2 regions of the Monashia sp. NPDC004114 genome follow, and region 2 is predicted to be linked to the other one. Evidence: predicted binding sites of a transcription regulator. Region 2 holds the regulator's gene; the other holds the start of a gene.
The links. Region 2 encodes LexA, which represses DNA repair genes until DNA is damaged. Its sites were predicted from a motif close to TCGAACANNTGTTCGA; they were not measured.

Region 1 (15,365 bases), on a different contig from region 2:
CTGGCGTCCTTGCGCGTGGTCCCGGGAGCTCGACGACAGGTCCAGTCGGCGATCCTGCGGATGAGCGAGTGGACGGGCAAGCCAGTACACCCGGAGTGACTGGCGTGCGTCGCGCGGTCGTTCTCGGCATAGCAGCCCAGCGCGACGGGTAGTCGCGGACCGGCGCCGGCGATCACGGCTGCGGCCGCGTCCGCGTCCCTCCGTGAGCTGGCCAGATGTTCCAGTGGTGCGGAGGTAGCGGGTCAGGTGCTCGGCCGTGAACCTCAGGGGGGTGCGGGACGGGTCCCGGTCCTCGTACTGGTCTTGGCGGGTCGCGCCGAGGATGCCGTCGACGCCGATACCGATGAGGTCGACATGGCCGTCGGGCGGGTCTGCGGGCGTGGTGGCCGGTGCCAGGTGACCTCCCATGGGGTCACTTCAGCTGTGAGGCCGAGCTCGTGGACTCGGGTGTGGTGGCGGCCGCAGAGCAGGGCTCCGTTGAGCAGGTCGGTCGGCCCGTCGTTGACCCAGTGGACGACATGGTGAGCGTCACACCACTGCGCGGGAACCGTGCAGCCCGGGTACGAGCAGCCGCCGTCGCGGGCCGCCAGAGCCAGGCGCTGAGCCGGGGTGAAGTACCGCTCGGTGAACCCGAGGTCCAGCACCTGCGAGGGCCCGCCGAGCACCATCGGCACGATCCCGGCCTCACACGCGAGCCGGCGCACGGTGCCCGCGGAGAGCACCTCGTCGTCACCGGCCACACCGGCGCCTTGGACGAGACCGGCCAGGGCCTCGTGGGACATGGTGACCACCACCTTGGCCCGCGGTGTCCGGGTCACCCCCATCGGGGCGGCCACCGCCCGAGCGACCAGCTCCAGCAGCGCGTCAGCACGTCGAGTCGCGGGCAGCCGCGGGTCGGCCACCGGCACGGCACAGACCTCACATGCCGGCCCGACAAAGCGCCAGTCCGGTAGCCCAGCGTGCGTATCCGGGTCTCCGGCCAGCCCTTGTTCGCCGGCCCGGCGATCCGGCCCGGAGTCATCGACGGAGGTGCCCGGTTCGGGGATCAGGTGCCCACAGACCGGGTGCCGGTACGGCGCCGCACGCTCTGCCCAGTCCAGGTCTGGCCGCGGCCGGGCCAGCGGGTCGATCGCGGCATCAAGCACCGCCGCGCCCTCGGGATCCAGTCGCAGCCGATACTCGACCAGACCCGCGGAGCGACCCACTCGAGACAGCGACCGACCCGCCCGCATCCGCGCATCATCGGCCTCTACCTGCTCGGCCGGCCGCAGCGAGACCCGCGCCCGAGCAACCACCCGACGCAGCTCTTTCGCCCCCAGCACCCCGGCCTGCTCCACCATCGAGTCGACCACACCCTCGAGATGCTCGCGCTCGGCGTACGTCACCGCGTCCTGGTGGAACCGCACGATCACCGCAGCCCGGTCCACCGTGGTCGCGCCCGAACGCAGCATCCGCGCCAGCGGCCGCCACCGCGGCTCGGCTAGCACCGCACCCACGGCCGTCAGCTCTGCCGCCCCCGCACCATCCAGGACCGGCGCATGAGCCGCGATCCAGTCGTTGCGCGAGAGCCCCTCTCGCATCCCCAGACCACGCGAGGTCACCTCGCCCGCCAACACCGCCGTCAGGGTGTGAGCGGCATCGCGCACCCGTTGCGCCTGCTCGATCGCGTCCCCAACCCCGGCCTCCGGCATGCACCACGTCGGGTACGACCGAGCGATCAGCCAGATCTCCTCCGAGATCGAGGCCAAGCGGGCGGCGAGCCCAGGCATGCCCTGCAGAGCCTCCAGCTCCGCACCCGCCCCCGGCTCAGCCGACGCCAGCAACGCCAGCTGGGTGACCGGGTCCATGACCTCACGTGGCTTCGCCGCCACTCCGGGTCCCGCTGACGCACCTGGGTCCCGCTCCGGCGAAGGGGCGCCCTCGGGCGCGCCCGGTCGGCGCTCCTGGTCGCAAGCTGTCGTGCTCATGAGTCAAACATATGATCGACCACCGACAGCCGTCCGTCGCTACCCACAGCAAACCGATGCAAACAGCCGAGTTGTCCACAGCGTGGAGCCGCCGCACCCACACGGCTCCCTGGTCCGCGTCGTCGACCACGACGGAGGGGAAATGGCTGGCGCCGTCGAAGCCCAGACGGCGACCATTGCTGCGTGCACATCGACATCGAGGTGGCCGGCGGCGTCGTGCGCGGCGGTTCGGAGGGCGAGCTCGCGGTCTGGCGCGGCATACCCTACGCAGAGCTCCCCGAGCGCTTCGGTGCGCCGCAGCGCGCCTCCGCCTGGGCCGGCATACGGGAGGCGCTGAGGTTCGGGCCGCCGCCTCCGCAGCCCGGCATCTTCGGGATGGACACCCTGGCCGCAGACGGCGACCAGGGTGTCGAGGGCGGCGACGACTGGCTGACCGTCAACGTGTGGTCGCCCGAGGTCGACGGTCGCCTGCCCGTGATGGTGTGGATCCAGGGCGGCGCCTACACCTTCGGAATGTCCGGCCTGCCCGAGTACGACGGCAGCAACCTGGCGCGCGACGGCGTGGTGGTGGTGACGTTCAACTACCGCGTCGGCCTCGAAGGGTTCGGGTACGTCGAGGGACTGCCCGCCAACCGGGGTCTCCTCGACCAGGTCGCCGCGCTCGAGTGGGTGCAGGCCAACATCGGCGCGTTCGGAGGTGACCCCGACAGGGTCACCGTCTTCGGCCAGTCCGCCGGCGGAGGCTCGGTGGCAGCGCTGCTGGCGATGCCGCGTGCAGCAGGGCTGTTCCACCGAGCCATCGCCCAGAGCGTGCCCGGCACGTTCTTCACACCTAGGCTTGCCGCAGACATCACCCGAGCGTGCGCTGCCGAGCTCGGCCTGGAGGCGGCGGCCGGCCTGCCCACGGTCGATCCGGACCTGCTGCCATCCGCCGGGGACGCCCTCTCGGGCCACCTCGCCGAGCACGCTGACCGGTGGGGCCGAGCGGCACACGCGCTCATCCCGTTCGCGCCGGTCGTCGACGGAGACGTGCTGCCCACGACGCCGTGGCAAGGACTCACGGGCGACGTCGAGCTGATGGTCGGGCACACACGTCACGAGCAGCGCCTGCTCACCCTCATCAGCGGCCAGCTGGGCACGATCTCCGAGGCTCAGGCGGACGAGACCGCGGAGATCTTCGGCCCGGATCCGCAGCGGTACCGAGAGGCCTTTCCCGACCCGCAGGAGCTGTACGAGGTCGTCCGCTCGGACTGGCTCTTCCGTATGCCGTCCCTGCACCTAGCCGAGGCACAGCTCGCGGCCGGAGGGCGCGCCCACCTCTACGAGCTGACCTGGCCCGCGCCTGGCATGGGAGGCGTGCTCGGCGCCTGCCACGGCCTGGACGTGCCGCTGGTGTTCGGCAACCTCACCCTGGGTCAGCCGGCGATGCTCATCGGCGATCCCACGCCGGAGGCCGTGGCCCTGTCCGAGCAGATGCGCCGCGCGTGGACGGCCTTCGCGACCACCGGGGATCCCGGGTGGCCTTCCTATGACACCGGGTCGGTGAGGCTGTTCGACGCCCGGCCGGCGGTCACGGCATACCCCGAGCAGGTGTCGCGCCAGATCTGGGGGGAGCACCCCGCCGTGCTCGACCTCGTGTCGTCGGTCCCCAGTCGCTAGCCAGCTAGCGAGCGACGCTCGCGCGCTCGGCGGCATACGCGGTCGCGGCGGCGATGAACCCTACGAAGAGCCGCGGGTCGTCGCTCACCTCGGGGTGCCACTGCACGGCGAGGCGGAACCTCGAGTGCGGGTCCTCCATGGCCTCGAGCGTGCCGTCGTCGGCCCACCCGGAGGCGACGTAGCCCGGGTGGGTCAGCACCGACTGGTGGTGGTAGCTCGGCACGTCGACCGTGCGCCCGAGGAGGGCGGCCACGGTGCTGCCCTCGACCGTGTGCACGGGGTGGTTGCCGTACGTCGCGGGCGCCGGGGAGTGGTTCGAGTGACCGACCCGGTCGGGCAGGTGCTGCTCGAGGTGCCCGCCGGCCGCCACGGCCATGATCTGCATCCCCCTGCAGATGCCGAGCACCGGCACGTCGAGCTCGTGGGTGGCCTGCGCGAGCGCGAGCTCCGTGATGTCACGGTCAGGCCGCGACGCCTGCACCGAGGAGTGCCGCTCGTCCGAATACAGCTCTGGCGCCACATCCACGCCGCCGGCGAGCACGAGACCGTCGAGGCGAGTGAGCAGCTCGGCGGCGATGTGGTCATCGGCATCGTGCCGTGGCGGGATGACGACCGCGATGCCCCCGGCTCGCTCGATGTGGTGGACGTACCGATGGGGCACCAGCGCCCCCGGCACCGACACCCAACGGCCCCACGAGGCGCGTTCGACGTAGGCCGTGATGCCGATGACCGGGCGACTCATGGTGTGCACTTCGGATCTGACGTTTCGTAGCTCATACGTGCCGTCGCAACTCTCTACCTCCACGGTCTCACAACGGCGTGACGTAGGCGCCGGAGATGCCGCCGTCGACGAGGAACGTCGAGGCAGTGACGAAGCTCGACTCGTCGGAGGCGAGGAACAGCACGGCGTTGGCCATCTCCTCGGGCTCCCCGAACCGCCCCATGGGCACATGCACGAGACGCCGCGCGGCACGTTCCTCGTCCTTGGCGAACAGCTCCTGGAGCAGTGGCGTGTTGACCGGCCCCGGGCAGAGCGCGTTGACGCGGACACCCTCGCGCGCGAACTGGACGCCGAGCTCGCGCGACATCGACAGCACGCCGCCCTTGCTGGCGCTGTAGGAGATCTGCGACGTGGCGGCGCCCATCACGGCGACGAACGAGGCGGTGTTGATGATCGAGCCCTTCTTCTGCTCGAGCATGTAGGGCAGGGCCGCCTTGCAGCAGAGGTAGACCGACGTGAGGTTGACCTCCTGGACCCGGCGCCACGCGTCGAGGTCCGTGTCGAGGATGGAGTCGTCGTCGGGCGGGCTGATGCCGGCGTTGTTGAAGGCGATGTCGACCGAGCCGTAGGTGTCCTTGGCGACCTTGAAGAGGTTGTCGACCTGCTCCTTGCTCGTCACGTCGACGAGCACGAAGGTGCCCCCGACCTCGTCGGCGACGCGCGGCCCGTTGGCGGCGTCGACGTCGCCGATGACGACCTTCGCGCCCTCTTGCGCGAAGCGTCGCACCGTAGCGAGCCCGATGCCGGAGCACCCCCCGGTGACAACCGCGACCTTGCCGTCGAGTCTGCCTGCCATGTCTCCTCTTTCCTTTGTGTTCAAGGGGATTCGATCGTTCACTCGGTGGAGATGAACACGTTCTTGACGTCGGTGAAAGCGTCCAGGGCGTCCGGGCCCAGCTCGCGCCCGATGCCGCTCTGCTTGAAACCCCCGAAGGGCGTCCAGTACCGCACCGAGCTGTGGGAGTTCACCGAGAGGTTGCCCGCCTCGACGCCTCGAGCGACGCGCAAGCCGCGCCCGATGTCTCGCGTCCAGATCGAGCCGGAGAGGCCGTATGCCGTGTCGTTGGCCTTGGCGACCGCGTCCGCCTCGTCGTCGAAGGGAAGCACCGCCACGACCGGTCCGAACACCTCCTCCTGCCAGACCCGGTCACTCGTCGAGCGGGGCAGCACGACGGTCGCGGGGTACCAGAAGCCTGAGCCGTCGGGCGCGTCGCCGCGGAAGGCGACGTCGACCTCGTCGGGCGCATCCTCCACGTAGGAGCGCACGGCCGAACGCTGGCCACCACTGATGAGCGGCCCCATCTCCGCCGTCTCGTCGCGAGGGTCGGTGACGACGACGCCCCGCACCGCCTCCTCGAAGAGTCCCATGAACCGGTCGAAGACGCTCCGCTCGACGAGGATCCGGCTGCGGGCACAGCAGTCCTGACCGGCGTTGTCGAACACGGCATACGGGGCGCTCGCGGCGGCCACCTCGAGGTCGGAGTCGGCGAAGACGATGTTCGCGCTCTTTCCGCCGAGCTCCAGCGTGACCCGCTTCACCTGGTCGGCGGCGCCCTTCATGATCCGCTGGCCGACGGCTGTGGACCCGGTGAAGCACACCTTGCGGACGGCGGGGTGCGTCACGAAGCGCTCCCCCACGACCGAGCCCTTGCCGGGGATGACGGTGAAGACGTGCTGCGGCAGGCCCGCCTCGAGGGCGAGCTCGCCGAGGCGCATCGCGGTGAGCGGTGTCAGCTCGGCCGGTTTGAGCACGACCGTGTTGCCCGCGGCCAGCGCCGGGGCGAAACCCCAGCCGGCGATGGGCATCGGGAAGTTCCACGGGACGATGATGCCGACGACGCCGAGGGGCTCCTTGAAGGTCACGTCGATGCCACCCGGCACGGGGATCTGCCGGCCGAAGTTCCGTTCGGGCGCGGCCGAGTAGTACGCGAGCACGTCTCGGACGTTGCCCGCCTCCCACCGGGCGTTGCCGATCGTGTGGCCGGAGTTCGCGACCTCGAGAAGCGCCAGCTCCTCCTGGTGCTCGCCGACCAGGTCCGAGAACCGCCGCAGCAGGCGCCCGCGGTCGCCCGGGCTCACCGCCCGCCAGGCAGGCCCTGCCTCGGACGCGCGAGCGATCGCCTCGTCGGTCTCGTCGACGCTGGCGAGCCCGACCGTCCGGACCAGCTCCTCGGTCGCTGGGTTGATGACGTCGTGCGTCGTGGTCATGTCACTCCTCGTGTCGCCGGTCGATGTCATAGGGCGTCGTCACCGGCGCGCAGATGCATCGAACCGGGGGCGTGTGCCGCGGTCACAGTCGCTCGAAGCCGCGCCGGCGCTCCCAGTCGGTCACGGCGGCGTCGAAGGCGGTGATCTCGACGTCCGCTGCGTTGACGTAGTGGTCGACCACGTCGTCGCCGAAGACGCCTCGCGCGAGCTCGGACCGGCTCAGCAGGTCGCGGGCCTCGTGGAGCGTCGTCGGGACGCGCAGCTTGTCGGAGGTGTACGCGTTGCCCTCGAAGGCCGGCTCGAGCTCGAGCTGACGCTCGATGCCGTACAGGCCTCCGGCGAGCATCGCGGCGACGGCGAGGTACGGGTTGACGTCGCCACCCGGCACGCGGTTCTCGACGCGCAGGCCGGCGCCGTGGCCGACGACCCGCAGGGCACAGGTGCGGTTGTCGTGGCCCCACGCGACTGCGGTCGGGGCGAAGCTGCCCGGCTGGAACCGCTTGTAGGAGTTGATGTTCGGCGCATAGAAGTACGTGAAGTCGCGCATCGTGGCGAGGATGCCGGCGATGAACTGGTCGAAGAGCTCACTGTGCCCGTGCGGCCGGTCCTCGTCCGCGAAGGCGATGGACCCGTCCAGTCCCCGCAGCGACAGGTGGATGTGGCAGGAGCTGCCCTCGCGCTGGTCGTACTTGGCCATGAACGTGATCGACTTGCCGTGCCGCGCAGCGATCTCCTTTGCGGCGTTGCGGTAGATGACGTGGTTGTCGCACGTCCGGACGACCTCGTCATAGAGGAACGCGATCTCGTGCTGGCCGAAGTTGCACTCGCCCTTGGCGCCCTCGACGATGGCGCCCGCGGCATACATCTCGTTGCGGATCTCCCGCAGCAGCGGCTCGACCCGGTCGCCGCCGAGGATGGAGTAGTCGACGTTGTAGCGGTTGGCCGGAGTCATCCCGGTGTACCCGCGGTCCCAGGCTGCCTCGTAGGAGTCCTCGAAGACGATGAACTCGAGCTCGGTGCCGCAGTATGCCGCCTGGCCGAGCTGGGCCGCCCGGTCCACCTGGGCCTTGAGCACGGACCGGGGCGCCTGCGCGACGGCGCCGGTGCCGTCGAGCCAGGTGAGGTCGCACTGGATGGTCGCCGAGTGACGTGCCCCCGGGGTGCGGCGCAGCGTGGTGAGGTCGAGGTCGAAGAACATGTCGCCATAGCCGCGCTCCCACGACGAGATGGCGTAGCCGTCGACGGTGTTCATCTCGACGTCGACCGCGAGCAGGTAGTTGCAGCCCTCGGTGCCCTGCACGAGAACGTGGTCGAGGAAGTAGCGGCCGTGCAGCCGCTTGCCCTGGAGCCGGCCCTGCATGTCGGTGAAGGCGACGACGACGGTGTCGATGTCGCCCGAGTCGATCTCGAGGCGGAGCTGGGCGAGGGTGAGCGTCGGTGCTGTCGCCATGGCCACTTCCTTGGTCGTCGGGGTCTGGGTTCTCTGCGGTCCTTGGGTCGCTACCCGATCAGGCCGCGCAACAGGGCGGAGGTCGCGTCACAGTGCTCCTCCATGACCGCCCTGGCCCGCTCGGGGTTGCCGCCGAGGATGGCCCCGACGATCTGGTGGTGCTGGGCGTTCGAGTGCTCGATGTTGCGCTTGAGCACGGGGATCGCCATGAGCATGTCGTGCAGGGCAGCCTGCGAGCGGGTCACCGCGTCGATGAGCATCGGCGAGCCCGACAGGGTCGCGATGGCCAGGTGCAGCCGGGAGTCGGCCACGCGGTGCGCGGCAGGGTCGGACGCTGCCTCGTCGACGTCGTGCAGGCTCGTCGCGAGCCACGCCCGCTGGTCGCCGGCGAGCGGCTGGGTGGCGGCGAGCCAGGCGGCCCCCGGCTCGACGACACGGCGGAACGTCAGCGCGTCGAGCATCGCCGCGCCGCTGCGCACGAACGGGCCCTTGGCCGTAGCCGGGAACTCCGCGGCATAGGTCACCCAGGTGCCCCCGCCGCGGCCCCGCTTGGTCTCGACCAGCCCGGAGTCACGCAGTGCGGCGATCGCCTCGCGCAGGGTGTTGCGGCTGACGCCGAGGCGGTCGGCGAGCTCTCGCTCGGGTGGCAGCTGCTCGCCCTGCGTGAAGACGCCCAGCCGGATTGCGGTGGCGAGCTGCTCGACGGTGCCCTCGAAGACGTTGCCCGTGGTGGGCCGCAGGACGACGTCCGGCAGCGACGTCAGACGCTCTGCCGAACTCACGCTCTGATCCAATACCGTCACCACCTCGTCGTCAATGGTCTGAGAAAGTACCATTATGGCGCGCCGGGGTCCAACCTCCCCAGGCGCACTCCCTCCGGGTCGAGCGGCGGCCGCAGGCCCACCTTGACGGGGTACCGCACGCCGCCGACGTCGACCTCCCAGTCGCCCGAGCGCACCCAACCCGCCGGAGCCTCGCGCTCGGCTCGGTCCCCCACGAGCGCGAGGCCCACGCCGGCCCCGAGGGTGGCGCCCCACGCCGCACTCGTCACGTGTCCCGCGGGGACGCCGTCACGCAGGACGAGCTCGCCACCCCAGGGGTATGCCGCAGGGTCCTCGACGACGAACGACACGACCCGGCGGGCGGGCGTCATAGCCCTGGCCTGCTCCACCGCCGCGCGCCCCAGGAAGTCCACGTCACCGGCCAGCTTGCAGGCGAACGTGAGCCCCGCGGAGACCGGTCCGGTCTCGGTGGTCAGCTCGCGCCCGAAGGCCCGATAGCCCTTCTCGAGCCGCATCGCCTCGATGGCGTAGTAGCCGGCCGGACGCACGCCCAGCGAGGCTCCCGTACGGAAGAGCGCGTCGTAGACCCCGGCCGCGAGGTCAGTAGGCACATAGAGCTCCCAGCCGAGCTCCCCGACGTAGGTGATGCGAGTGGCGCGGATCGTGGCCGGGCCGAGCCGGACCTCGCGACTCGTGCCGAACGGAAAGGCGTCGTTGTCGAACTGGTCGGGCGACAGGGCCTGGAGCAGGTCCCGCGACCGCGGTCCCATGACTCCCAGGACGGCATACGCACTGGTCACGTCGACGACGCTCGCGTCGAGCCCGACGGGCACATGCCGCGCGATCCAGTCGACGTCCCGGACGGTCGTCGCGGCGCTGCTCACCACGAGGTACTCGCGCTCGCCCGTGCGTGTGACCGTGACATCGGACTCGTACGTGCCGCCCTCGTTGAGGATGCCCGTGTAGACCGTGCGGCCCACCGGGACAGCGACATCCGCGGTGCAGACCCACTGCAGCGCGCGCTCGGCCTCCCGACCGACGACCAGATACTTCGAGAACGACGTCTGGTCGAAGACCGCGACCCCTTCGCGGGTCGCCACCTGCTCGGCAACACACCAGTCCACCCAGCGCGGCCGCTCCCAGGAGTAGTCCAGCACCGGCGGATCTCCCTGTGGTGCAAAGACATTGGGCCGCTCCCAGTGGTTGCGACTGCCGAGCACGGCGCCCTGTGCCAGGACCCGGTCGTGCACCGGCGACAGCCGCTGCGGACGACCGGTCTCGAGCTCGCGGTTGGGCCACGGCACGGCATAGTGCAGGCCGAGCACCTCGACCACGCGGTCGCGCAGCCACGCGTTGTTGTCGGCGAGCGGAGAGAAGCGTCGGATGTCAGCACTGATGAGGTCGATCGTCGGGCGGCCCTCGACGACCCACTCGGCCAGCGCCCGCCCGGCGCCGCCGGCGGTCGCGATGCCGACCGAGTTGAAGCCTGCCGCCACGAAGAAGCCCGGCAGCTCCGGCGCCTCACCCACCACGAACTGGTTGTCCGGCGTGAAGCTCTCAGGACCGTTGTAGAACTTGCGGATCCCGGTATCGGCCAGCACGGGCAGGCGGTGCACCGCGCTGTCCATCAGGACCTCGAACTGGTCCCAGTCCTCGTCGAGCAGGGCGAACTCGAACGGGTACGGGATGCGGTCCGGCGCCACCCACGGCTTCGCCTTCGGCTCGAACCCTCCGACGAGCAGACCGCCGACCTCCTCCTTGACGTAGATGAAGCCGTCCGGGTCACGTAGCACCGGAAGGTCGCGGTGCACGCCGTCGATCGGCTCGGTCACGACGTAGAAGTGCTCAGCCGAGTGCAGCGGGACGTTGACGCCGGCCATCGCCCCCACGGCCCGGGCCCACTGCCCCGCGCAGTTGACCACCACTTCCGCCTCGACGTCGCCGCGGTCCGTCGTGACGCCCGCGGCACGGCCGTCACGCGTGATGACGCCTGTCACACGGACGTGCTCGGCGATCGTCACCCCGCGCTGACGTGCCCCTTTGGCGAGCGCCTGGGTGAGGTCCGTCGGGTTGGCCTTGCCGTCACCGGGCAGCCAGATCGCGCCGACGACGTCGTCCGCGCGGATGAGCGGGTAGCGCTCGGCAGCCTGCTCGGCGGTGAGCAGCTCGCACTCGAGGTCGTATGCCGCAGCGCTGGCTGCTGTGCGCCGCAGCTGGACCATGCGCTCCTCGGTCCGGGCGACGGTGAGGCCGCCGCAGACCCGGTAACCGGTGCCGAGACCGGTCTCGGCCTCGAGCTGGGAGTACAGATCGGTCGAGTACTGCACCAGCCGGGTGCCGGCTTCGGTCGCTCGAAGCTGACCGACGAGTCCCGCTGCGTGCCAGGTGGTTCCACACGACAGCGACCCCTGCTCGATGACCAGCACGTCGGTGCGCCCGAGGTGGGCCAGGTGGTAGGCGACGCTGGCTCCGATGACGCCACCGCCGATGACGACGATCTCGGCACGCGTGGGCAGCCCGCTCACACGACCTCCTTCTCGTCGGCGTCGACGGCGCTGGCCGACTCGATGAGGCCCGCCAGACGACCACTCGTCAGGAGCTCGGCGGCCGGCTCGAAGCGCTCGGTCGCGAAGGCCCAGAAGTCCGCATCGACATCCGAGACGCCGTGCTGGATCGCGCCCCAGAGGGTCCAGGCGTAGCGGCCCGCGAGGCCCCAGAGCTCGGCCCGGGCAAGGAGCCGCTCGCTGACCCGGCCGTAGTAGGCCTCGACCAGCTCGGTGAGGTGCTCGTGGTCGAGCTGCGACTCGTTGACGAGGTTGCCCAGCTCGAATGACGCCTCGTTGGTGCCGGAGTACTCGTAGTCGATGATGCGCACCTCCCCGCCGTCGTCGAGAAAGTTCGCCGCGAGCAGGTCGTTGTGGCAGGGCACCAGCGGGTCGGGGTGCAGGCGCAGAGCGGCCTCGACCCGAGCCGCCGGCTCGGCGAGCGCGTCGTACCCGCTCGGGACTTGCAGGCCACGCTCTCGGACGATCGCGGCATACCCCCTCTGGATGTCGAACATGTCGAAGCGAGAGGCGAACTCAGGCCCGGCGTGCAGCCGACGGAGCGCTCGCGCGATGCGCGGCAGGTTCGCGGCGACGTCGCCCGCGGCATACGTGCGTCCGGGGAGGAACTCGACGACGAGGATGCCCCGGCCGGGGAGGAAGTCGACGACCGGGGCACCCACGCCGGCTTCGGCCGCGGCGCGCGAGTTCAGCCACTCGTGCTCGCGGTCGACCGCGAGGAGCTCACTGCTCGGCGACGAGACCCGCACGACGACGTCGTGCGTCGGTGTGCGGACGCGGTAGTTGTGGTTGGTCAGTCCTCCCGGCAGCTCGGTGACCTCGCGCGGCTGCCCCAGGTGGGGCAGCCGCGCGAGCGCGTCTGCGAGCTGCTCGTCCGCGTCCGGGACGGGTGTCACGCGCGTGTCACTCCGCGTACAGCGCCGCGACCTCGGGGTCGATGTTGACCTTCGGCCCCTTGAACCAGTGCCGTGCCGACACGCGCCACCAGATCGTCAGTACGAGCAGGGCTCCGAGCGTGACGATGGGGGCGTAGTTGACGTACTTCCACTCGAAGGTGTCGCTGCCCGGGACGGCCCCGGGCACGAACGGCAGCATGAGGTAGATCGAGACGATGACGATCTCGGCGACCGCGATCGGGTTCATCCACCGGTACTTCGCGCCGTTGTTCCAGCTGCCGGTCACGAAGTCCGCGCCCTTGCGCCAGCGCAGCCAGATCGGGATCGCGAACGACAGGTAGAGCCCGATGACGGCGATCGAGGTCACGGCGTAGAACGCCACCGGCACGATGAGCGGTGACTGGTCGGTGCCGAGGTTCACCTTGATGAGGGCCGGGAGGGTCACGATGGCACTGACGAGGGCGACGATGAGCACCGCGTTCGCGGGCACCCGCTTCGACGACAGGTGCGACCAGCGCGACGAGAACGGCACGGCTCCGTCACGGCTGAACGCGAAGAGCATCCGCGACGCCGACGTCATGCACGACGTGGCACAGAACACCTGGGCGGAAGCCGAGATGAACAGCACGAGACCACCCCAGCTGGTGCCGAGCGCCGTGTTGAAGATGTACGCGACACCACCCGCGCCGACGCCGGCGTCGTCCGGCGCGCCTTCCTTGTTCGGCACGGCGAAGACCACGCAGAGGAGCAGCAGGTATCCGCCCAGAGCGGAGTACGCGATCGAGCGCCACATGCCCTTGGCCGCGGCCTTGGACGCCGACTGGGTCTCCTCCGAGAGGTGCGCGGAGGCGTCGAAGCCGGTGATCGTGTACTGCGTGAGCAGGAACCCGAACGGGATGATCACGAACCAGTAGCCCAGCCCGCTGGTCTCCCCGTCGAAGAAGCCGGAGTTGTTGAACCGATGGGTGAAGACGTAGCTGAACGACTGGTGCTGGTCCGGGATGACGATGAGGATGAGGATGATCGCGGCCGCGCCGATGACGTGCCACCACACCGAGACGTTGTTGAGGATGGCCATGAGGTGGCCGCTGAAGATGTTGAGCCCCGCCACGACGGCGAGAACGACGAGGAAGGTGATGAACACCCTCGTCAGCGAGTAGCTCGCGAGGTAGCTCTCCGACCAGGTCGAGATGGTCAGGTCGATGAACGTCGCGCAGCCGTAGGCGACACCGGCCGTGACGGCGATGAGGCCGATGAGGTTGAGCCAGCCGGTGAAGAACCCGGCGCGGGGCCCGCCGAGCTTGGAGGCCCACCAGTAGATGCCGCCCGAGGTCGGGAAGGCCGAGACCAGCTCCGACATCGTGAAGCCGATGATGAGGATGAAGACGGACAGGATCGGCCACGTCCACGAGATCGAGATCGGGCCGCCGTTGTTCCAGCCGGCCCCGAAGTTCGTGAAGCATCCGGCGAGGATCGAGATGATCGAGAACGAGATGGCGAAGTTCGAGAAGCCCGACCATGAGCGGTGGAGCTCCTGTTTGTAGCCGAGTTCCGCCAGGCGGCGTTCGTCGTCGGAGAGTTCGGTCACTTCGGACATGCGTGCACTCCTTGCTTCGGTATGAAGTTGAGCCGATGCTACTGACGAACATCGGAGTCGAACAGACCTCGAAGCACCCCTGATTCCGCGCAAATGCGGCCCTGAAGCGGCGCATTCCGAAGGCGTGCCGACGATAATGGCACCAAGGCAGACCATTCGGACACGTGGGTCTGGCCGCGTAGAGGCCGTGCCCGGCGTCAGTCGCTGAAGGCCGCCTCGAGCACGCGGGCCACACCGTCGTCATCGTTGGCCGCGCACCGCCGGTCGGCCACCGCGAGCACGTCCGGGTGGGCGTTGGCCACCGCCCACCCGATGCCGGCCCACCGCAGCATCGGCACGTCGTTCGGCATGTCGCCGAACGCCCAGACCTGCTCTGCCCGCACGCCGACCCGCTCGCACCAGCGCACGAGACCCGACGCCTTGGTCACACCGGGCGCAGATATCTCCGCGAGCCCGCCGGTGCCGGAGTGCTGGACCAGTGCCCGGTCGCCGACCACCTCGGCCACGCGCGGGATGATCTCGTCCTTCGGGAGCGAGAGCGTCCGGGCGAGCAGCTTGCCGACGACCGCGTCGCCGGGCAGCTCCTCGATGGGTGCCGGAATGAGGCCGGCCGGCACCCACCCGGGATGCAGCTCGGGGTAGTCAGGCTCGGTGTGCACCCCGTCGGTCAGCTCGGCGCTGAAGCCGATCCCGGGCACGTTGGCGCGCAGGTCGGCGACGAGCTCGCGAAGGAGCGCGCGATCCAAGGGGTATGCCGCCGTGACCCGTCGGGTGCGCACGTCGTAGTCGAACGCGCCGTTGGCGCTGATGACCGTGCCGTCGCCGCCGACTGCGTCGGCCAAGGGGTCGAGCCACCGCGGCGGCCGGGCCGTGACGAACACGACGGCTGCCCCCGCAGCCTCGGCGCGCCGAAGCGCTTGGGTGGTTCGTTCCGAGATCGTGCCGTCCGAGCGCAGCAGTGTGCCGTCGAGGTCGGTCGCGACGAGGCGCGGGCGCGTGGGACCTGGCACTGAGCCTGCCAAGCCTGCCGTCAGACCAGGCGGGTCAGCCAGCCGTGGGCGTCCTCGGCGCGCCCGTACTGGATGTCGAGCAGCGTGTTGCGGATCGCCTCCGCGTAGCGGTCCACGTGTCCGTCGCGGCGGTGGTCGACGGACCCGCCCTCCCAGCGCAGCTCGCCCACCGGGGTGATGACGGCCGCCGTGCCGCAGGCGAAGACCTCGAGGATGTCGCCGCTCGCGGCTCCGTCCTTCCACTCCTCGATCGGGATCCGGCGCTCCTCCGGTTCGAGGTCGAGCTCCTTGGCGAGCTCGAGGATCGACCGGCGCGTCACTCCCTCGAGGATAGTGCCGGTCAGCTCGGGCGTGACGATCTTGCCGTCCTTGGTGACGATGAACAGGTTCATCCCACCGAGCTCCTCGATGTACGTGTGTGTCGAGGAGTCGAGGAAGACCGCCTGGTCAC
Region 2 (15,365 bases):
GTATATCGCCGGTGCGTCCTACACCGCTGTCGAGCAGGCCCTCGGCAAGGACGCTGCCATCATCGTGCTCGGGCTGGCCGTCGTCGCACTGGTCATCTGGCAGCTGCGACGACGGCGAGCCGAGAGGGTGACCGCCCAGCCGGACGAGTGACCCGCCGGGCTGGAGCGGGCGTTGCGCGACTGGTCATCCACCGAGGACCGCTCGGGCGCTCGTGGCGGGGTCGAGGTCGAGGCGGCGGAGCAGCTGTGCGTTGAGCGCGACGACAACGGTTGACAGGGACATGAGGATCGCGCCGACCGACATCGGCATGACGAACCCGACCGGGGCGAGCACACCTGCAGCAAGCGGCACCGAGATGAGGTTGTATCCCGCTGCCCACCACAGGTTCTGCTTCATCTTGCGATAGCTCGCACGCGACAGCTGGATGACCGACAGCACCGAGCGCGGGTCGTCGCTGACGAGGATGACCCCCGCCGAGGCAATGGCCACATCCGTGCCGGCCCCGATGGCCAGTCCGACATCCGCCTGCGCCAAGGCCGGCGCATCGTTGACGCCGTCACCGACCATGGCGACCGTGAGCCCCTCCTGCTGCAGCTGGCGGACCCGGGCGGCCTTGTCCTCCGGTCGAACTCCCGCGAAGTACCGTTCGATCCCCAGCTCGCCGGCCACGGAGGCGGCCACGGCTTCCGCGTCGCCAGTGATCATCACGACCTGGATGCCCAGTCGCCGCAGGGCCGCGACCGCCTCACGCGACTCGGGACGGACCTCGTCGGCGAGGGCCAGGCCGCCGAGGACGCGGCCGTCACGCACGACGTGCAGGATGGTCGCGCCCTCGCGCTGCCACTGCTCGGCCTCGGGAACCTCGTCGAGGCCGAGGTGCTCGAGCAGGCGAGGGCCTCCGACGTGCACCTCGGCACCGTCGACCGTCGCCGTGACGCCAACCGCGGGCGACGAGCTGAAGTCGTATGCCGTCGGCACGGTGAGCTCGCGGCTCGCCGCGGCGCGAACGACGGCCCGGGCGAGCGGGTGCTCGCTGTCGGCCTCCGCAGCTGCCGCTACGGCGAGCAGGAGGTCCGTCGCGACGCCGTCGGCGGTGGCGATGTGAGCGACGGTCGGCTCGCCCTTGGTCAGGGTGCCGGTCTTGTCGAAGAGCACGGCGTCGACCACACGCATCTGCTCCAGGGCGAGCCGGTCCTTGACGAGAACCCCTCCGCGCGCGGCACGCTCGGTGGCGATCGACACCACGAGCGGGATAGCGAGGCCCAGGGCGTGGGGGCACGCGATGACCAGGACGGTGATGGTCCGCACGACGGCCTCGTCGGGCTGTCCGATGACGGTCCAGACGATCGCCGTCAGCAGGCCCGAGCCGAGCGCGAACCAGAACAGCCAGCCCGCGGCGACGTCGGCGATCCGCTGTGCCCGAGAGGTCGAGGCCTGAGCCTCGGCGACCAGGCGCTGGATGCCGGCGAGGGCGGTGTCGTCACCGGTGGCGGTCACCTCGACCCGTAGTCCCGAGTCAGTCGCCACCGTGCCCGCAGTCACCGAGTCGCCGATGGTCCGGGTGACGGTGCGGGACTCCCCCGTGATCATCGACTCGTCCATCGCTGCACGCCCGTCGACGACACGCCCGTCCGCGGGGACACTGCCACCCGGACGGACGAGGACGACATCCCCACGGCGCAGCTCGGACTGCGCGACCGTGACCACCGCGCCGGCCTCGATCCGTTCCGCCTCGTCGGGCAGGAGGGCGGCGAGGGAGTCGAGTGCGGACGTCGTCTGGGCGAGCGACCGCATCTCGATCCAGTGACCGAGCAGCATGATGACGATGAGCAGGGCCAGCTCCCACCAGAAGTCGAGCTGATGGTGCAGGAGACCCAGGCTGGCGCCCCACGACGCGACGAACGCGACGGTGATCGCGAGCGCGATGAGCAGCATCATCCCCGGTTGACGGGACCGGATCTCCGACACGGCTCCAGCGAGGAACGGCCGGCCGCCCCAGAGGTACATGACCGTGCCCAGGACCGGCGACACCCACTCGACCCAGCCACCGTGCGGCAGGTCATAGCCGAGAAGCATCGCGAACGTGCCGGACATGGCCACCGTCGGCACCGCCAGCACCAGCATCAGCCAGAAGAGCCGACGGAACTGACCGACATGGTCGCCATGGTCGCCATGGTCGACATGGTCGCCATGGGCGCCAGGTCGAGCGTGGGCCTCGTGACCGCCATGGGCCTCGTGACCGCCACGGGCCTCGTGAGCGCCGTGGGCCTGGTGGCCGCCGTGGTGCTCGTGACCGCCATGCGCCTCGTGGCCGCTGTAGTGGTGCTGCTCGACGTCGTTGCTGGGATCGTGCTGGTTGTTGCCGGCGAAGGTCTCAGTGTGTCCGGGCTCGATGGTCGGTGACATGGCGTCCTCTCCTGAGTCGCATCCAACATACCCCCACAGGGTATGCATGGCGCAACCAGGGCGACGCCGTGCGCATTCCCGGAACACACGCTGGGGCGGCACCTTTCTCAGGTGCCGCCCCAGTCGTCGCTAGGTCAGCCCGCCGACCGTGATGACCTTTCGCCCAACGACTTTCAGCTGCAGCCGCTCGTGCTGCCGCAGCCCTCGCAGACGTAGCACGACCCGGCCGGGCGCATCTTCGTCCCGCAGGTCAGGCAGATCGGTGCATCGGCTGACTGGCCGGAGAACTTCTCCAAGAGTTCCGCCGACGAGTGGACCTCGCCGGACACCTCGCGAGCCGACGCGGCACCCGCGCCGAACTTGATCTCGACCTGTCCGGCCTGCTCCGACCGGGCCTCGGGCTTCGGGTCCGCCTTCGCCTCAGGCTTCTTCGCCACCGGCGTCGACTGCTGCAGGGAGGCAAGCTCCTCCGCCAGCTCTTCGTCGTCGTCGGAGTCGTCGGCCTCGATCGCCTCGTACGAGCCGGTCTCGACCTGGCGCGCCCGCTCGGCGGCGGTGTGGATGCCCATGAACGATCGGGTGTCGAAGTCGAGGTAGTCCAGAGCGAGCCGCCGGAAGACGTAGTCCATGAGCGACTGCGCCATCCGCACGTCCGGGTCGTCGGTCATGCCGGCCGGCTCGAACCGCAGGTTCGTGAACTTCTCGACGAACGTCTCGAGCGGCACGCCGTACTGCAGACCGACGGAGACTGCGATCGAGAAGGCGTCCATCACGCCGGCAAGGGTCGAGCCCTGCTTGCCGAACTTCAGGAAGATCTCGCCGAGCTGCCCGTCGTCGTACGTGCCGGCCGTGAGGTACCCCTCGGCACCGCCGACGGCGAACGACGTCGTCTGCGAGGTGCGCCGCTTGGGCAGCCGCCGACGGACGGGACGGTACTCGATGACCTTCTCGACCTTCACCTCGGCGGCGGGCTCGCCCGAGGCCTTGGCCTCCTTGGCCGTGGACCCCGCATCGGACAGCGGCTGGCCGACCTTGCAGTTGTCGCGGTAGACCGCGAGCGCCTTGAGGCCGAGCTTCCAGCCCTGCAGGTAGACGTCCTCGATCTCCTCGACCGTCGCCGACTCGGGGAGGTTGACGGTCTTGCTGATGGCGCCGGAGAGGAACGGCTGCGTCGCAGCCATCATCCGCACGTGGCCCATCGGGGAGATCGCGCGCGCGCCCATGGCGGTGTCGAAGACCTCGTAGTGGTCGGGCTTGAGCCCGGGGGCGTCGATGACGTGTCCCTTGTCGGCGATGTACTCGACGATCGCCTCGATCTGCTCCTGCTGGTACCCGAGCTTCTTCAGCGCCCGCGGGATCGTGAGGTTGACGATCTGCATCGAGCCGCCGCCCACGAGCTTCTTGAACTTCACCAGAGAGAAGTCCGGCTCGATACCCGTGGTGTCGCAGTCCATCATGAAGCCGATGGTCCCGGTGGGTGCCAGCACGGAAGCCTGCGCGTTGCGGTACCCGTTCTTCTCACCGAGCTTGACGACGTCGTCCCACGCCTTCGTCGCGAGCTTGTGGACCGACAGGTCCATCGCGTCCAGGGTCTTGATGCTGTCGTTGGCCGCCTGGTGCTTGCGCATGACCCGCTTGTGGGCGTCGGCGTTGCGCGCGTACCCGGCATACGGCCCGACGACCGCAGCCAGCTCCGCTGAGCGCTTGTAGGCCGCGCCGGTGAGCAGCGAGGTGATGGCCGCGGCGAGCGACCGGCCGCCCTCCGAGTCGTAGCCGTGACCGGTGGCCATGAGCAGCGCGCCGAGGTTGGCGTAGCCGATGCCGAGCTGGCGGTAGTTGCGGGTGGTCTCCCCGATCGGCTCGGTCGGGAAGTCCGCGAAGCAGATCGAGATGTCCATCGCCGTGATGACGAGCTCGACGACCTTCTGGAACGTCACAGCGTCGAACGTGTCGTCATCGCGCAGGAACTTCAGCAGGTTGAGCGAGGCGAGGTTGCACGAGCTGTTGTCCAGCGACATGTACTCCGAGCAGGGGTTGGACGCGGTGATGCGACCGGTCTCGGGGTTGGTGTGCCAGGCATTGATGGTGTCGTCGTACTGCAGGCCCGGGTCGGCACACTCCCACGCGGCCTTGGCGATCTTCTCGAAGAGCGTGCGGGCCTCGACCTTCTCGATGACCTCACCGGTGAGTCGGGAGCGCAGGCCGAACTCGGCGCCGTCCTCGACGGCACGCATGAACTCGTCGGTGACCCGGACCGAGTTGTTGGCGTTCTGGTACTGCACGGACACGATGTCCTTGCCGCCGAGGTCCATGTCGAAGCCGGCGTCGCGCAGCGCGCGGATCTTGTCCTCCTCACGCGCCTTGGTCTCGACGAACTCCTCGATGTCGGGGTGATCGACGTCGAGGACGACCATCTTGGCGGCGCGGCGGGTGGCTCCGCCGGACTTGATCGTGCCGGCAGACGCGTCGGCGCCCCGCATGAAGGACACCGGACCGGAGGCCGTTCCACCGGAGGAGAGCAGCTCCTTGGAGGACCGGATGCGCGAGAGGTTGAGGCCCGCGCCGGAACCGCCCTGGAAGATCTTCCCCTCCTCCTTGTACCAGTTGAGGATGGAGTCCATCGAGTCGTCGACCGAGAGGATGAAGCAGGCCGAGACCTGCTGCGGTGACTTGGTGCCGACGTTGAACCACACCGGCGAGTTGAACGAGAACACCTGGTGCACCAGGGCCCAGGTCAGCTCGTGCTCGAAGACCTCCGCATCGGCCGGGGTCGCGAAGTAGCCGTGCTGCTTGCCTGCCGCCACGTAGGTCAGCACGACGCGGTCGACGAGCTGGCGCAACGACGACTCACGGGCGTCGGTGCCGACCGCGCCGCGGAAGTACTTCGTCGTGACGATCGTGCTGGCGTTGATCGACCAGAAGTCGGGGAACTCGACCCCGTGCTGCTCGAAGATCGTCTCGCCCGTCTTCCAGTTGGTCTGGACGACGTCGCGCTTCTCCCACGTCACCTCGTCGTACGGGTGCACGCCTGGCGTGGTGTAGATGCGCTCGATCTTGACGCCTTTGGCGCCAGCCCTCGAGCGCGAGGTGCGGTTACCGATCTCCGTCATGTCGTACGGCCTCCCTGACCGTGGTGGCCCCGTCGCGGAGCCGCGTACCTGTTCGTCTTCGTCTCTGTGCTCTCTGCCAGTCTCTCGCCGGGGTCTGACAGTCCCCGCAGCCGCACGGCCAGCCCGGGCTCGCCCAGGTTCCTTGCGACGGCGACTTCGTGGAGGGGTGGTTACCGCTTCGCGCCGATCTCGGGCCGAGCACCTGGCTCCTGCCCGAGCGCGTCACGTTCGGCTCGAAGGAGCGCGATGGCTCCCTCGAAGTCCTCGAGGCTCTCCCACGCCTGGTAGACGCTGGCGAACCTCAGGAAAGCGACCTCGTCGAGCTCGCGGAGCGGCTCGAGGACGGCCATGCCGACCTCGTGCGCCTCGATCTCGGCGTTTCCTTGCGACCGGATGGTCTCCTCGACCCGCTGGGCGAGCAGGGCCAGGTCGTCCTCGGTGACGGGGCGGCCCTGGCAGGCCTTGCGCACGCCCGAGAGCACCTTGGCCCGGCTGAACGGCTCCGAGGCACCGGACCGCTTGATCACGTTGAGGCTCGAGGTCTCGAGGGTCGTGAAGCGGCGGTTGCACTCGGGGCACTGCCGGCGGCGGCGGATGCAGGCGCCGTCGTCAGTGGTGCGCGAGTCGATGACCCGTGAGTCGGTGTGGCGGCAGAACGGACAGTGCACGTGCCGTCACCCCCTTCCCTACCGGTTGTCCCACAGTGCCGTTGTGCAACATCGCCCAAGCCGCCCGTATGCCGTCCGCCGGCCCTGTGGAGCGAGCCCGGTCTCGGCCGGGTTCGTGGACCGGCCAAGACCGGGGACCGGCCTCCTGGGGATGACGCTGGGGACGACGTGGGGATGACCTGTGTGTAACCCCCGTTGTTCTGGGGACTACATGTGGATGTCTTACATCCGTGTAACTACTAGATGTAGGGGTAACTGTAGGCACGTCGTCGTCCCCTCGCAAGCACCTGCGGCGGCCACGGCGTGCCACCCCGCTGACCTGCACAAACGCCACACCAGTCCCATTCGTCTCGGCGTGTCGCGAGACGCGAACCCAAGATGTGGGGGTCAGACTGCGGCCCGACTCCCCCATCTGCGTTCCGGGCCGGACCTCCGTGGGCATGGCGGACCGCCCGGGCTCGTCAGCCGGCCCGGGCGCTTCTCGACGGCTCAGAGCAGGTTCGCCTCGAGCGCGCGGACCCGGCCCGCGAGGCCCTTGAGCAGAAGCAGGGCCGTGTGCGGATGCTCCTCGATCAGGTCGGAGAAGGCGACGGCCGAGAGCCGGAAGGCGGTGGCACCCTCGGGACCGCTCGTGACCGTGGCCGACCGCGTCGCGCCGTCGATGAGCGACATCTCGCCGAAGTAGTCCCCCCGCGCGAGCTGCCCCACCTGATGGCCGTCGACGCTGACCTCGGCGCTGCCGCCGATGATGAGGTACATCCCCGTGCTGTTGTCTCCCTGGGTGACCATCTCGACCCCGGGACCAACCTCGACGGTCGAGCCGCGCGCGATCATCTCGTCGACCAGGTCGTCGGGCAGCTCACAGAAGAGCTCGACCGCGCAGAGCGATTCCTTGAGACTCATCCGTCTCTCCTCCTGTCCGCCACGTTGAGGCGCTGCCCCAGACGGTAGACCTCGCAGCCCGCGAACGGGAGGGCAATGGCCCCAAAGGGGGGTCTCTCAGCGTTCGGGGACCAGCACCGGCCACCGCATCGGGTCGAACGGCCCCGAGCCGGGCCCGATCGTGGTGCACGCCCGCTCGTCGCTGCTCTCCGGGGAGAGCAGGTCGGGCCGACCTGCAAGGACGGCCACGAGGTTGCGGGCGCTGTCGGTGCCGTCGCGCATGTAGTCCGAATGGCCCACCGCGGTCCGCCGCAGGTCGACGAAGTCGGACCGTGGCCGCAGCCAGTGGTTGCACCCCGAGCCGGGCTTCTTGAGGGCGAACGTCGAGAGTCGAGTCGCCCCGAGCACGTCGGCGGCCTTGGTGCCGTGGACGATCCAGCCGTAGTCGGCGACATCGTCGCCGATCGCGTGCAGGACGTTGAGAGCGCCCGGCTTGAGGCCCGTCTCTGCCACGCTGGAGAAGGGCAGCCCAGGGGCACCGAAGATCGCCACGTCGTCGATGGCGCTCGTGCGCAGCACGGCGAAGCCGGCGAGCACCGCATCGTACGAGTGCGCCCAGACGACCTGGTGGGCGGGTCGGTCCCGGGCCGCGTCGAGTCCGGTTACGAAGTCGGCCAGCGCGTCGGCATTGTCGCGAGCAAGCTTGGCGTTCAGGACGTTCCGGTCGATCGAGGTGACGATCTCGCTGACCTGGGGCGCGTTGTACCCCATCCAGGTCACGGCGGCGACGTCATCCCCGCGTGCGACCGTCAGCGCCTGCGCACGCAGCCGTTCGAGGTCGTCGTCGTACCGGCGAAGATCCCCTCGGGCCGTCGTGGAAAGGCCACCGACGTAGGTGACGACGTGGCGGGCCCGGTCCGGGTCACCCAACGCGACCACGACCTTGACGTTGGTGTCGGTCGCATCGACGAGGAGCAGCCGGCGCTGCACGCCGTCGCGCCGGCTGAGCACCTCTCTGATGGCCCGAAGATCCTCGAGCCGGTCGTGGGCGCGCGTCCGCTCGCTCCCGTCCCACAGGGGGGCGCCCTCTGCTCGGCGCGCCCCATCCTGCGCATCTCGCTCCGCCCGGGCGAGCAGGACCAGGTTGGCGGCGTGTCGATCCGATGCTGGGATCCCGTCTCGCGGACCCACCCACTGGGGATGGTCGGCGATGACGCGACCAGACTCCTCGTCCGTCAGCGACCGCCACCACGCCGAGGATGCGTAGACGCTCCTGGCGTCGCGCCCCGGCGGCGGGGGTGGCACCACCGAGAGCACGCCGGTGCCCGACATCACGGACGCCCCGTTGGGGCCGCCCTGCGTCCGTGGTGTCTGTCGCGTCCGCGGCGTGCTCGCCGGGCTCTCCAGCGCTGCTGCCAGCAGGCCCAGCGCCAGCTCCAGGTCGGTCAGCGCCGCGACGCGCACCGCCTCGGCGAGGGCGGCCATGACCTCCGCGCGCATCAGCTCGTCCTCACGCGCCACGTGGGCGTCGAGCACGGGATCGCCCGACGTGCCACGCACGGGCAGGAAGATCTGCCCGTCGTGGTCCACCCAGGCGCCCGCAGCCGCCGCTCGGCGGTCGGCCTGGTGGACCAGCTCGGCCGCCGCCGCGAGCCGCAGCGCGGCATGGCTCAGTGCCTGACCGCTTGCCCCGATGCTGGCTGCGAGCCCGGCCAGCCTGCCGACGACCAGGGCTGACCGGTTGGTGGCCGCGGTCGAGGCAAGGCCGGACCAACGGCGTTCTTGTCGGCCGCCGAGCAGGACCGTCTGGATGATCTGGCGCACCTGCTCGCGCTGCTCCTCCAGCCGGCGGCTCGTGGCCGAGAGCTGCTCGGGCCGGCTGGACCTGATGGCACCCACACTGATCGTCATGGGCCAGCAACCCGTCCCCGGTCGACCACAGCTCCTTGGTCGTCCACAGCTCCTGGGTCGGCCACAACGCGGTCGGCCACGGCGCGCCCCACAGCCCGCTCGACCGCGTCGTACGACTCGGCGGCCGCGACGAGCTCGCCTCCCAGGCTTCGCAGCATCCACCTCGTGTCGGACACCCGCGACTCCCACACCGAGGCGAGCCGTGCCACAGCACCGGCCACGCGGCCTCCGGGCAGACCCGTCGCGACCGAGCCCATCACTGGCACGATGCCCAGCCGTTCGAGTCGCGACAGCGCCAGGTCCACGGCGTCGGCGCTGTCGTGCAGCGCGTCCGTGTCCACCGCATACCGCATACCTGCACTCCCTTCGTCGGAGCGAACAGGCTATGGAGGCAAGGGGATCGGTCGCATCGCGTCATCCACAGGGATGCGCACGGCACAGGAGGCCGTCCACAGGGCGAGGCACCACAGCCGGCGAGGTATGCCGTCGGGCTGAGTTCCGGCCGAGTGAGCGCTCCGTCCCGCGCGTCACCGATCAACGGCCCGTGCACCAGCCCGGCCCGTCGTGTGACAGGCGGGGCGGCGCGCCCCTCGACACCGCCCAGGCGTGGCAGAACGCCGCACCCCGATCTTGGGGTGCGGCGTCCGGGCGAGAGCGGCGGGGTCGAAGCGCCGCTACCGCCAGCCGCTGAAGGTGGAGCCAACGCGGCTGCCATGGAGCCGGGCCCGTCACCAGACGAGGGCCCGGCGGCGCGGTGTCAGGGCGTCGGGATGACGAGCCGCTGACCGATGTGGATCTGCGAGGTCGACAGGCTGTTGGCGAGCTGGAGCTCGACGATGCCGCTGGTGACCGGCAGGTCCGGCAGCTCCCGCGAGGCGATGCCCCACAGGGTCTGGCCCGGCTGGACGGTGATGACACGCGGCTCGCTGACGGCGCCGGCGCGCTGGACGGCGGCTGCCACGCCGAGCACGGCAACGACGGCGGCGACGAGGAGCGCGACGACGAGCCGCCCGCGCCGGGTCAGACGAAGACGTGGGCGTGGCGTCGACGCCGGACCGAGCGCATCCGGACCGGTGGGCACGAGCACGAGATGGCCACGCCCGCGAGGGGCCGGGAGCGGGTCGCACGGGGCCCCCTGAGCCTGCTGCCGGTGCGCTGCCTCGACGACGATGGCGCTCATGATGACCTCCCCTTGCTGATGGCCGAACGAACAGGTGTTCGATAGAACGTCTGTACGAGTTGTAGCACGTCTGTTCGACGAAGTCGAGACACGCATCGAACAGGTGTTTGGCAACTGTGTTCGAACCTCGTACGCTGTTCTCACACCACCAACCACACCAGTCACCACTGACACTGGCCCTCACGAGCGCCCGAGCGGCGCTCACCGCAAGCCAGACATCGGGGTCTGACGAGCACGACGAAGGGGACATCATGGGCGTGACCGAGTTTCCCGACCGCGACAAGGGCGACGGCCTGACCGTGCGCCAGCGGCGTGTGCTCGAGGTCATCCGCAACTCTGTGGACCGGCGTGGATACCCGCCGAGCATGCGTGAGATCGGTGACGCCGTCGGCCTGGCCAGCCCGTCCAGCGTCTCGCACCAGCTCAACGCCCTCGTGACGAAGGGCTACCTCCGTCGCGACCCCAACCGTCCGCGCGCGATCGAGGTCGTCTCGCCCGACGCCCGCCCGTCGCGGCGCCGTGGCGACATCGACCTCGGCGTGCAGCAGCACGACCTGGAGACCGACAGCGGCGACTCGCGTCCCCAGGCGGCATACGTCCCGGTCCTGGGTCGGATCGCCGCCGGAGTGCCGATCACTGCGGAGGAGCTCGTCGACGACGTCTTCCCGCTGCCGAAGCAGATCGTCGGCGAGGGCGAGCTCTTCCTGCTCAAGGTCGTCGGGGACTCGATGATCGACGCCGCCATCTGCGACGGCGACTGGGTGGTGGTGTCACGACAGCAGACAGCCGACAACGGCGACATCGTCGCGGCCCTGCTCGACAACGAAGCCACGGTCAAGACGTTCAAGCGCAAGGACGGCCACGTCTGGCTGCTCCCCCACAACCAGGCTTTCGAGCCGATCGACGGCGACGACGCGACGATCCTCGGCAAGGTCACCGCCGTCCTGCGCCGCGTCTGAGCCGGCACCGCTCAGCGGAGCGGTGGTTCCTCCTGCAGCGACGCCAGCCACCAGCTGGGCGAGTCACCGAAGTCGGCCAGCTCGGACGGCGTCATCGTCGCCACGACCCGAAGCCACGCCTCCACCCGGCCCAGTCGTGCCAGCTGCAGGGCCGCCGGCAGGGCGGCCCGGAGCTCACCGACGGGCCGAAGGTCTCCCCACACCTCCGTTGCGGCGTCCGCCACCCGACGCAACCGTGGGTCGTCCACCCCGGCCTCCAGCCGGCTCGACATCACCCGCAGGGGGATGAGCAGTGACCAGAGCGGGTTCGCGAGCACGGCGTCTCCGAAGTCGAAGAAGCGCATCTGCCCGTCCGTAGCAAAGACGTTGTGCCCGTGAAGGTCGTTGTGCACCAACGTGTCCGGGAGGTCGAGCGCCTCGACCTGGGCCGCCCAGCCACGGATCACCGGATCGAGTGCGCACACCTTGGCGGCTTCGTCCGCAGGCATCCGTCGAGGGTCATCGGCCGGCAGGCCCGCGAGCGACGACGCCCGGGCGGTCACGTACTCGGCGACCTCCGCTGTGCGGATCCTCGTGAGCCCGGCAGCGGCGAGCTCAGCCTCGCGTCCCAAGAGCTCGCGCTGCAGGTGCATCGCCTCGACGGCGACCGTGCACCATGCGTCGATGTCGTCCGCCGGCACCGTTTCGGCATAGACCGGCCCTTGGTCGGGCACGAGGTGCAGACCGCGGTGGATGTCCGCCGCGGCCACCGGAACCACCCGATCCCCTGCCAGGCGGTCGAGCACGATGAGCAGGTGCGCCTCGAAGCTCTGGTGTGCGCAGTTCTGCTTGGCCCAGAACAGTCCGCCGTCGCCGGCCCGGGCGCGCCACACCGTCGACCAGGGTCGCTGGTGCACCGGCTCGAGAGCGACGAGCTCGTGCCCGAGAGATCCGAGCGCGCCGCCCACCCACGCGTGCAGCTCGGTCGCGAAGTCGGCGGACGTCCATCGCTCGGACGGGCCGGGGCCCGACTCCGGCAGGGCGGCATACCACCGCGGGTCAGTGCTCAAGAGCACTCCAGAGGCGGCGCAGCGTCGGTCCGAGCGGCGCGTGGACCCTCGTGGTGGCCTGGGCGTCCCCACGGGTGGCCGACCGCGTGACGATCGCCACGGGTATGCCGCGGTGATGGGCATGCCGGACGAAGCGGTAGCCGCTCATGACCGACAACGAAGAGCCGAGCACCAACACGGCACCCGCGTCGTCGACGAGTCGGAAACACCTGTCCACCAACGCCTTTGGCACGGACTCCCCGAAGAAGACGACGTCCGGCTTGACGGTGTCGTTGCCGCAGACCAGGCATCGGGGTGTGTGGAAGGAGTCGACCAGCTCGTCGGCCAGCACGATGTCGCCGTCGGGGCGCACCTGCTCGCCCCACTGGGACCCGACGCGAGCCGCGGCCTCGGCGAAGCGTGCCATGAAGCCGGGGTTGGCCTCGGTCATCCGCTCATGGAGACCCAGCCGGGTCGTGATCTCGCCGCAGATGAGACAGACCGCACGCTCGAGCGACCCGTGCAGCTCGACGACGTCCCGGGCACCCGCAGCCTGGTGCAGGCCGTCGACGTTCTGGGTGATGACGGGACCGACGTAGCCGGCCCGCTGGAGGTCGGCCACGACCCGATGCCCGTCGTTGGGCTCCGCCGCCTTGAAGCGCTGCCATCCGATGTAGCTGCGCGCCCAGTACCGACGACGGGCCTCGCTCGACCCTTTGAACTCCCCGAAAGTCATCGGCTGGACGCGTCGCGTGCCGTCGGGTCCGCGGTAGTCGGGGATCCCTGACTCGGTGGAGAGCCCCGCGCCGGACAGGACGAGGACCCCGCCCCCCGAGACGAGGTCGACGAGGTCGTCGAACGTCCCGAGGTCGACAGGCTCCGGGAGGACCCGGTTGACACTCAGCGACCGCACTCGGACAGCCTACGTGGCGCCTCGCGCGGACCTGGGGTCCTCGGACCGCGGCTGGCCCCGGCCGGGCGGGTCAGCCCGCGTGGCGCCCGCGCGTCTGCGCCCCCTGCGCCGGCGCCCTGGCGCCGCCGAGCTCGCCGACGAGCAGGACACCACCGACGACGATGCAGACGACCTCCGCCGCCGCGGCGGTGAACACGTCCCACCCCTGCCACGTCGTGTGCACACCGAGCAGCCCGACGGTCGCCGCGATGATGAATGCGCCCAGGGTCGCCACGCCGAACCCGAGGGTGAGGAACGCCGGAATCCAGTGCGTCCACCGCACGAGCAGGACCGCGATCACGACGCCCGCCACGACGTTGATGAGGAACATCGGCCCCACCGACTGGTTGCGCACACCGTTGAACCACAGGTACAGGTGCACCGCTGCGGACACGAGCAGTGCTGCTGCACCGAGATATCGGAGGCTTCTCATGATGTTCCCATCGTCCGGGTCGCACCGCGGCGACGTGTGACGTCACGGCGTTGGACCACCTGCCGAGGAAGACGAGCCGCGGGGCTCGACGGTTCAGTGACCGGGGTCGGTTGTGTGCTCGAGGCGGGCGTCGCCACGGTGGTGGGCGGGGTGCGGCCGAAGGTTGTCAGGAACCGGTCACGGAACCGGTCCATCGGCCAGACCGGAGCGTCCGGCCCGGGCCGCACGCCCGCCGCCCAGCCCCAGGAGGAGATCCGGTCGAGCACGGAGGGGTCGCGGGAGATGATCGAGACCGGCACGTCGTGGCTCGCTCCGTCACCCGAGACGATGCTCACGGGCTGATGGTCGCCGAGGACGACGGCAACGAGGTTGCGGTCACGCGTCCCCTCGAGGAACGACACGACGCTGTCGAGCGAGTAGGCGATGCTCTGCCCGTATGCCGTCCGCACGCCGGCGGGGGTCTGCCAGACCACCTCACGTGGTGTGGCCTTGCCGGCCTGCTGCCAGAAGATCGAGCCGTCGCCGATGGCGTTCCAGGCGACCATCCGGGGCAGCGGTGCCCAGGGGATGTGGCTCGACACGAGGTCGATCTCGGCCATGACGGGCGGCCGGTCCCGACGGGCCAGCTCGAGGCGGTCGAACGCCGAGAGGGTGAACTGGTCGGGCATCGGGGCGTAGCCCCAGCCCTCCCCGGCATATCCGAGGGTGCGCGAGTCGTAGACCTGGTCGTAGCCGTAGAAGGCCTTGCCCTCCGGCCAGTCGCTGCGGTTGGCAGGGATGACGTCGACGGTCCGCCAGCCGGCGCGGGCGAAGGCCCTGCTCAGGGTGAACCGCTGCGCGTCGAGGAGCTGGTCGTAGCGCTGCTGGCTGCTGACCCACAGACCGGACTGGAACGTGGAGTGCGCGAGCCAGCTGATGCCGCCGAACGTCGGCGAGGTCAGCCAGGCGCTCGCCGACGCGTATCCCGCGCCTCTCAGCGCGCTGTTCCCGGCGTCGAGCGCAGCAGCCACGTCCGGCGACCTGTCGACCGCCACCTTGCCGTAGCTCTCGACGAACACGAACACGACATCCTTGCCGTGCAGGGCCGTCAACAGGTCCGGGCCCGCGGCGTCGTGGAAGCGGTCGACCGGAATCGCCCGGGCAAAGACCTCGCGGTCATGCAGGTTGGCCCGCACCGTGCCGACCTCGTCGGCGACCAGTGCCGCCGCGCTCGAGGACGCCACCGGCGAGTTCGGAACCAGGTGGAGGCTCAGGACCGCAGCCGCGACCCAGACGGCCGTGAGGGCCGCCGCCACGCGAACAGCACCGGCGCGATGGCGGTCGACGACGGTCCCGAGGCGCACCATCGCCAGCGGCGTGAGGACGAGCAGTGCGAGGACAAGCAGGCCGATCCCCGCGGTCGCGAGCACCGCGACGCCGGGGCCGGCCGAGTCGCCGAGGAGGTCTTTCGCGGAGCCGGCGTACCGCCAGTCGGTCACGGGGTTGAAGCGACGGTAGAGCGCGGCCAGGAAAGCCAGGTCGAGGATCCGCACCAGGACGAGCAGCCCGAGGACGACACCCGCGACCACTTCGAGCCAGCGTCGTGGTGCGCGCGGCAGGACGACTGCGAGTCCGATCAGCACGATCGCCTCGACGGGAACACGAAGGAAGGCCAACGGAGTCAGCGGCCTGCCACCCTCAGGCGCGACGAGCGCGAACCAGACGAGCAGGCCCGCGAGGACCGTCGCGACCCAGCTCACGACGGTCCTGGCGCGCGCCGGCCCGGCTGCTGGGGCGGCCGGCTCGGCGGTGCCAGGCTCGGGGGTTTCCGCTGACGTCACGTCCGTCATGAGGCC

Region 1: a site for LexA is predicted at 1,971-1,986, ahead of ACWEOW_RS07775 (DUF222 domain-containing protein). Genes of this name have one in related genera too.

The regions. Positions count from the first base shown of each region.
Region 1 is NZ_JBSGGK010000004.1:201,247-216,611, forward strand. Features, by position in the region: gene ACWEOW_RS07770 (hypothetical protein) at 1-99, shown strand, start outside; gene ACWEOW_RS07775 (DUF222 domain-containing protein) at 264-1,967, opposite strand; gene ACWEOW_RS07780 (carboxylesterase/lipase family protein) at 2,151-3,626, shown strand; gene ACWEOW_RS07785 (gamma-glutamyl-gamma-aminobutyrate hydrolase family protein) at 3,631-4,368, opposite strand; gene ACWEOW_RS07790 (3-oxoacyl-ACP reductase) at 4,436-5,203, opposite strand; gene ACWEOW_RS07795 (aldehyde dehydrogenase family protein) at 5,242-6,615, opposite strand; gene ACWEOW_RS07800 (glutamine synthetase family protein) at 6,698-8,065, opposite strand; gene ACWEOW_RS07805 (FadR/GntR family transcriptional regulator) at 8,116-8,847, opposite strand; gene ACWEOW_RS07810 (GcvT family protein) at 8,901-11,372, opposite strand; gene ACWEOW_RS07815 (phosphotransferase) at 11,369-12,307, opposite strand; gene ACWEOW_RS07820 (amino acid permease) at 12,315-13,904, opposite strand; gene ACWEOW_RS07825 (HAD family hydrolase) at 14,102-14,914, opposite strand; gene ACWEOW_RS07830 (branched-chain amino acid aminotransferase) at 14,935-15,365, opposite strand, start outside.
Region 2 is NZ_JBSGGK010000005.1:161,546-176,910, forward strand. Features, by position in the region: gene ACWEOW_RS08985 (DedA family protein) at 1-151, shown strand, start outside; gene ACWEOW_RS08990 (heavy metal translocating P-type ATPase) at 185-2,407, opposite strand; gene ACWEOW_RS08995 (vitamin B12-dependent ribonucleotide reductase) at 2,581-5,517, opposite strand; gene nrdR (transcriptional regulator NrdR) at 5,688-6,185, opposite strand; gene ACWEOW_RS09005 (cyclic nucleotide-binding domain-containing protein) at 6,675-7,088, opposite strand; gene ACWEOW_RS09010 (alpha/beta hydrolase) at 7,185-8,978, opposite strand; gene ACWEOW_RS09015 (hypothetical protein) at 8,975-9,331, opposite strand; gene ACWEOW_RS09020 (LysM peptidoglycan-binding domain-containing protein) at 9,736-10,158, opposite strand; gene lexA (transcriptional repressor LexA) at 10,410-11,117, shown strand; gene ACWEOW_RS09030 (phosphotransferase) at 11,129-12,166, opposite strand; gene ACWEOW_RS09035 (Sir2 family NAD-dependent protein deacetylase) at 12,156-13,058, opposite strand; gene ACWEOW_RS09040 (hypothetical protein) at 13,129-13,530, opposite strand; gene ACWEOW_RS09045 (CDP-alcohol phosphatidyltransferase) at 13,527-15,359, opposite strand; gene ACWEOW_RS09050 (CDP-alcohol phosphatidyltransferase family protein) at 15,356-15,365, opposite strand, start outside.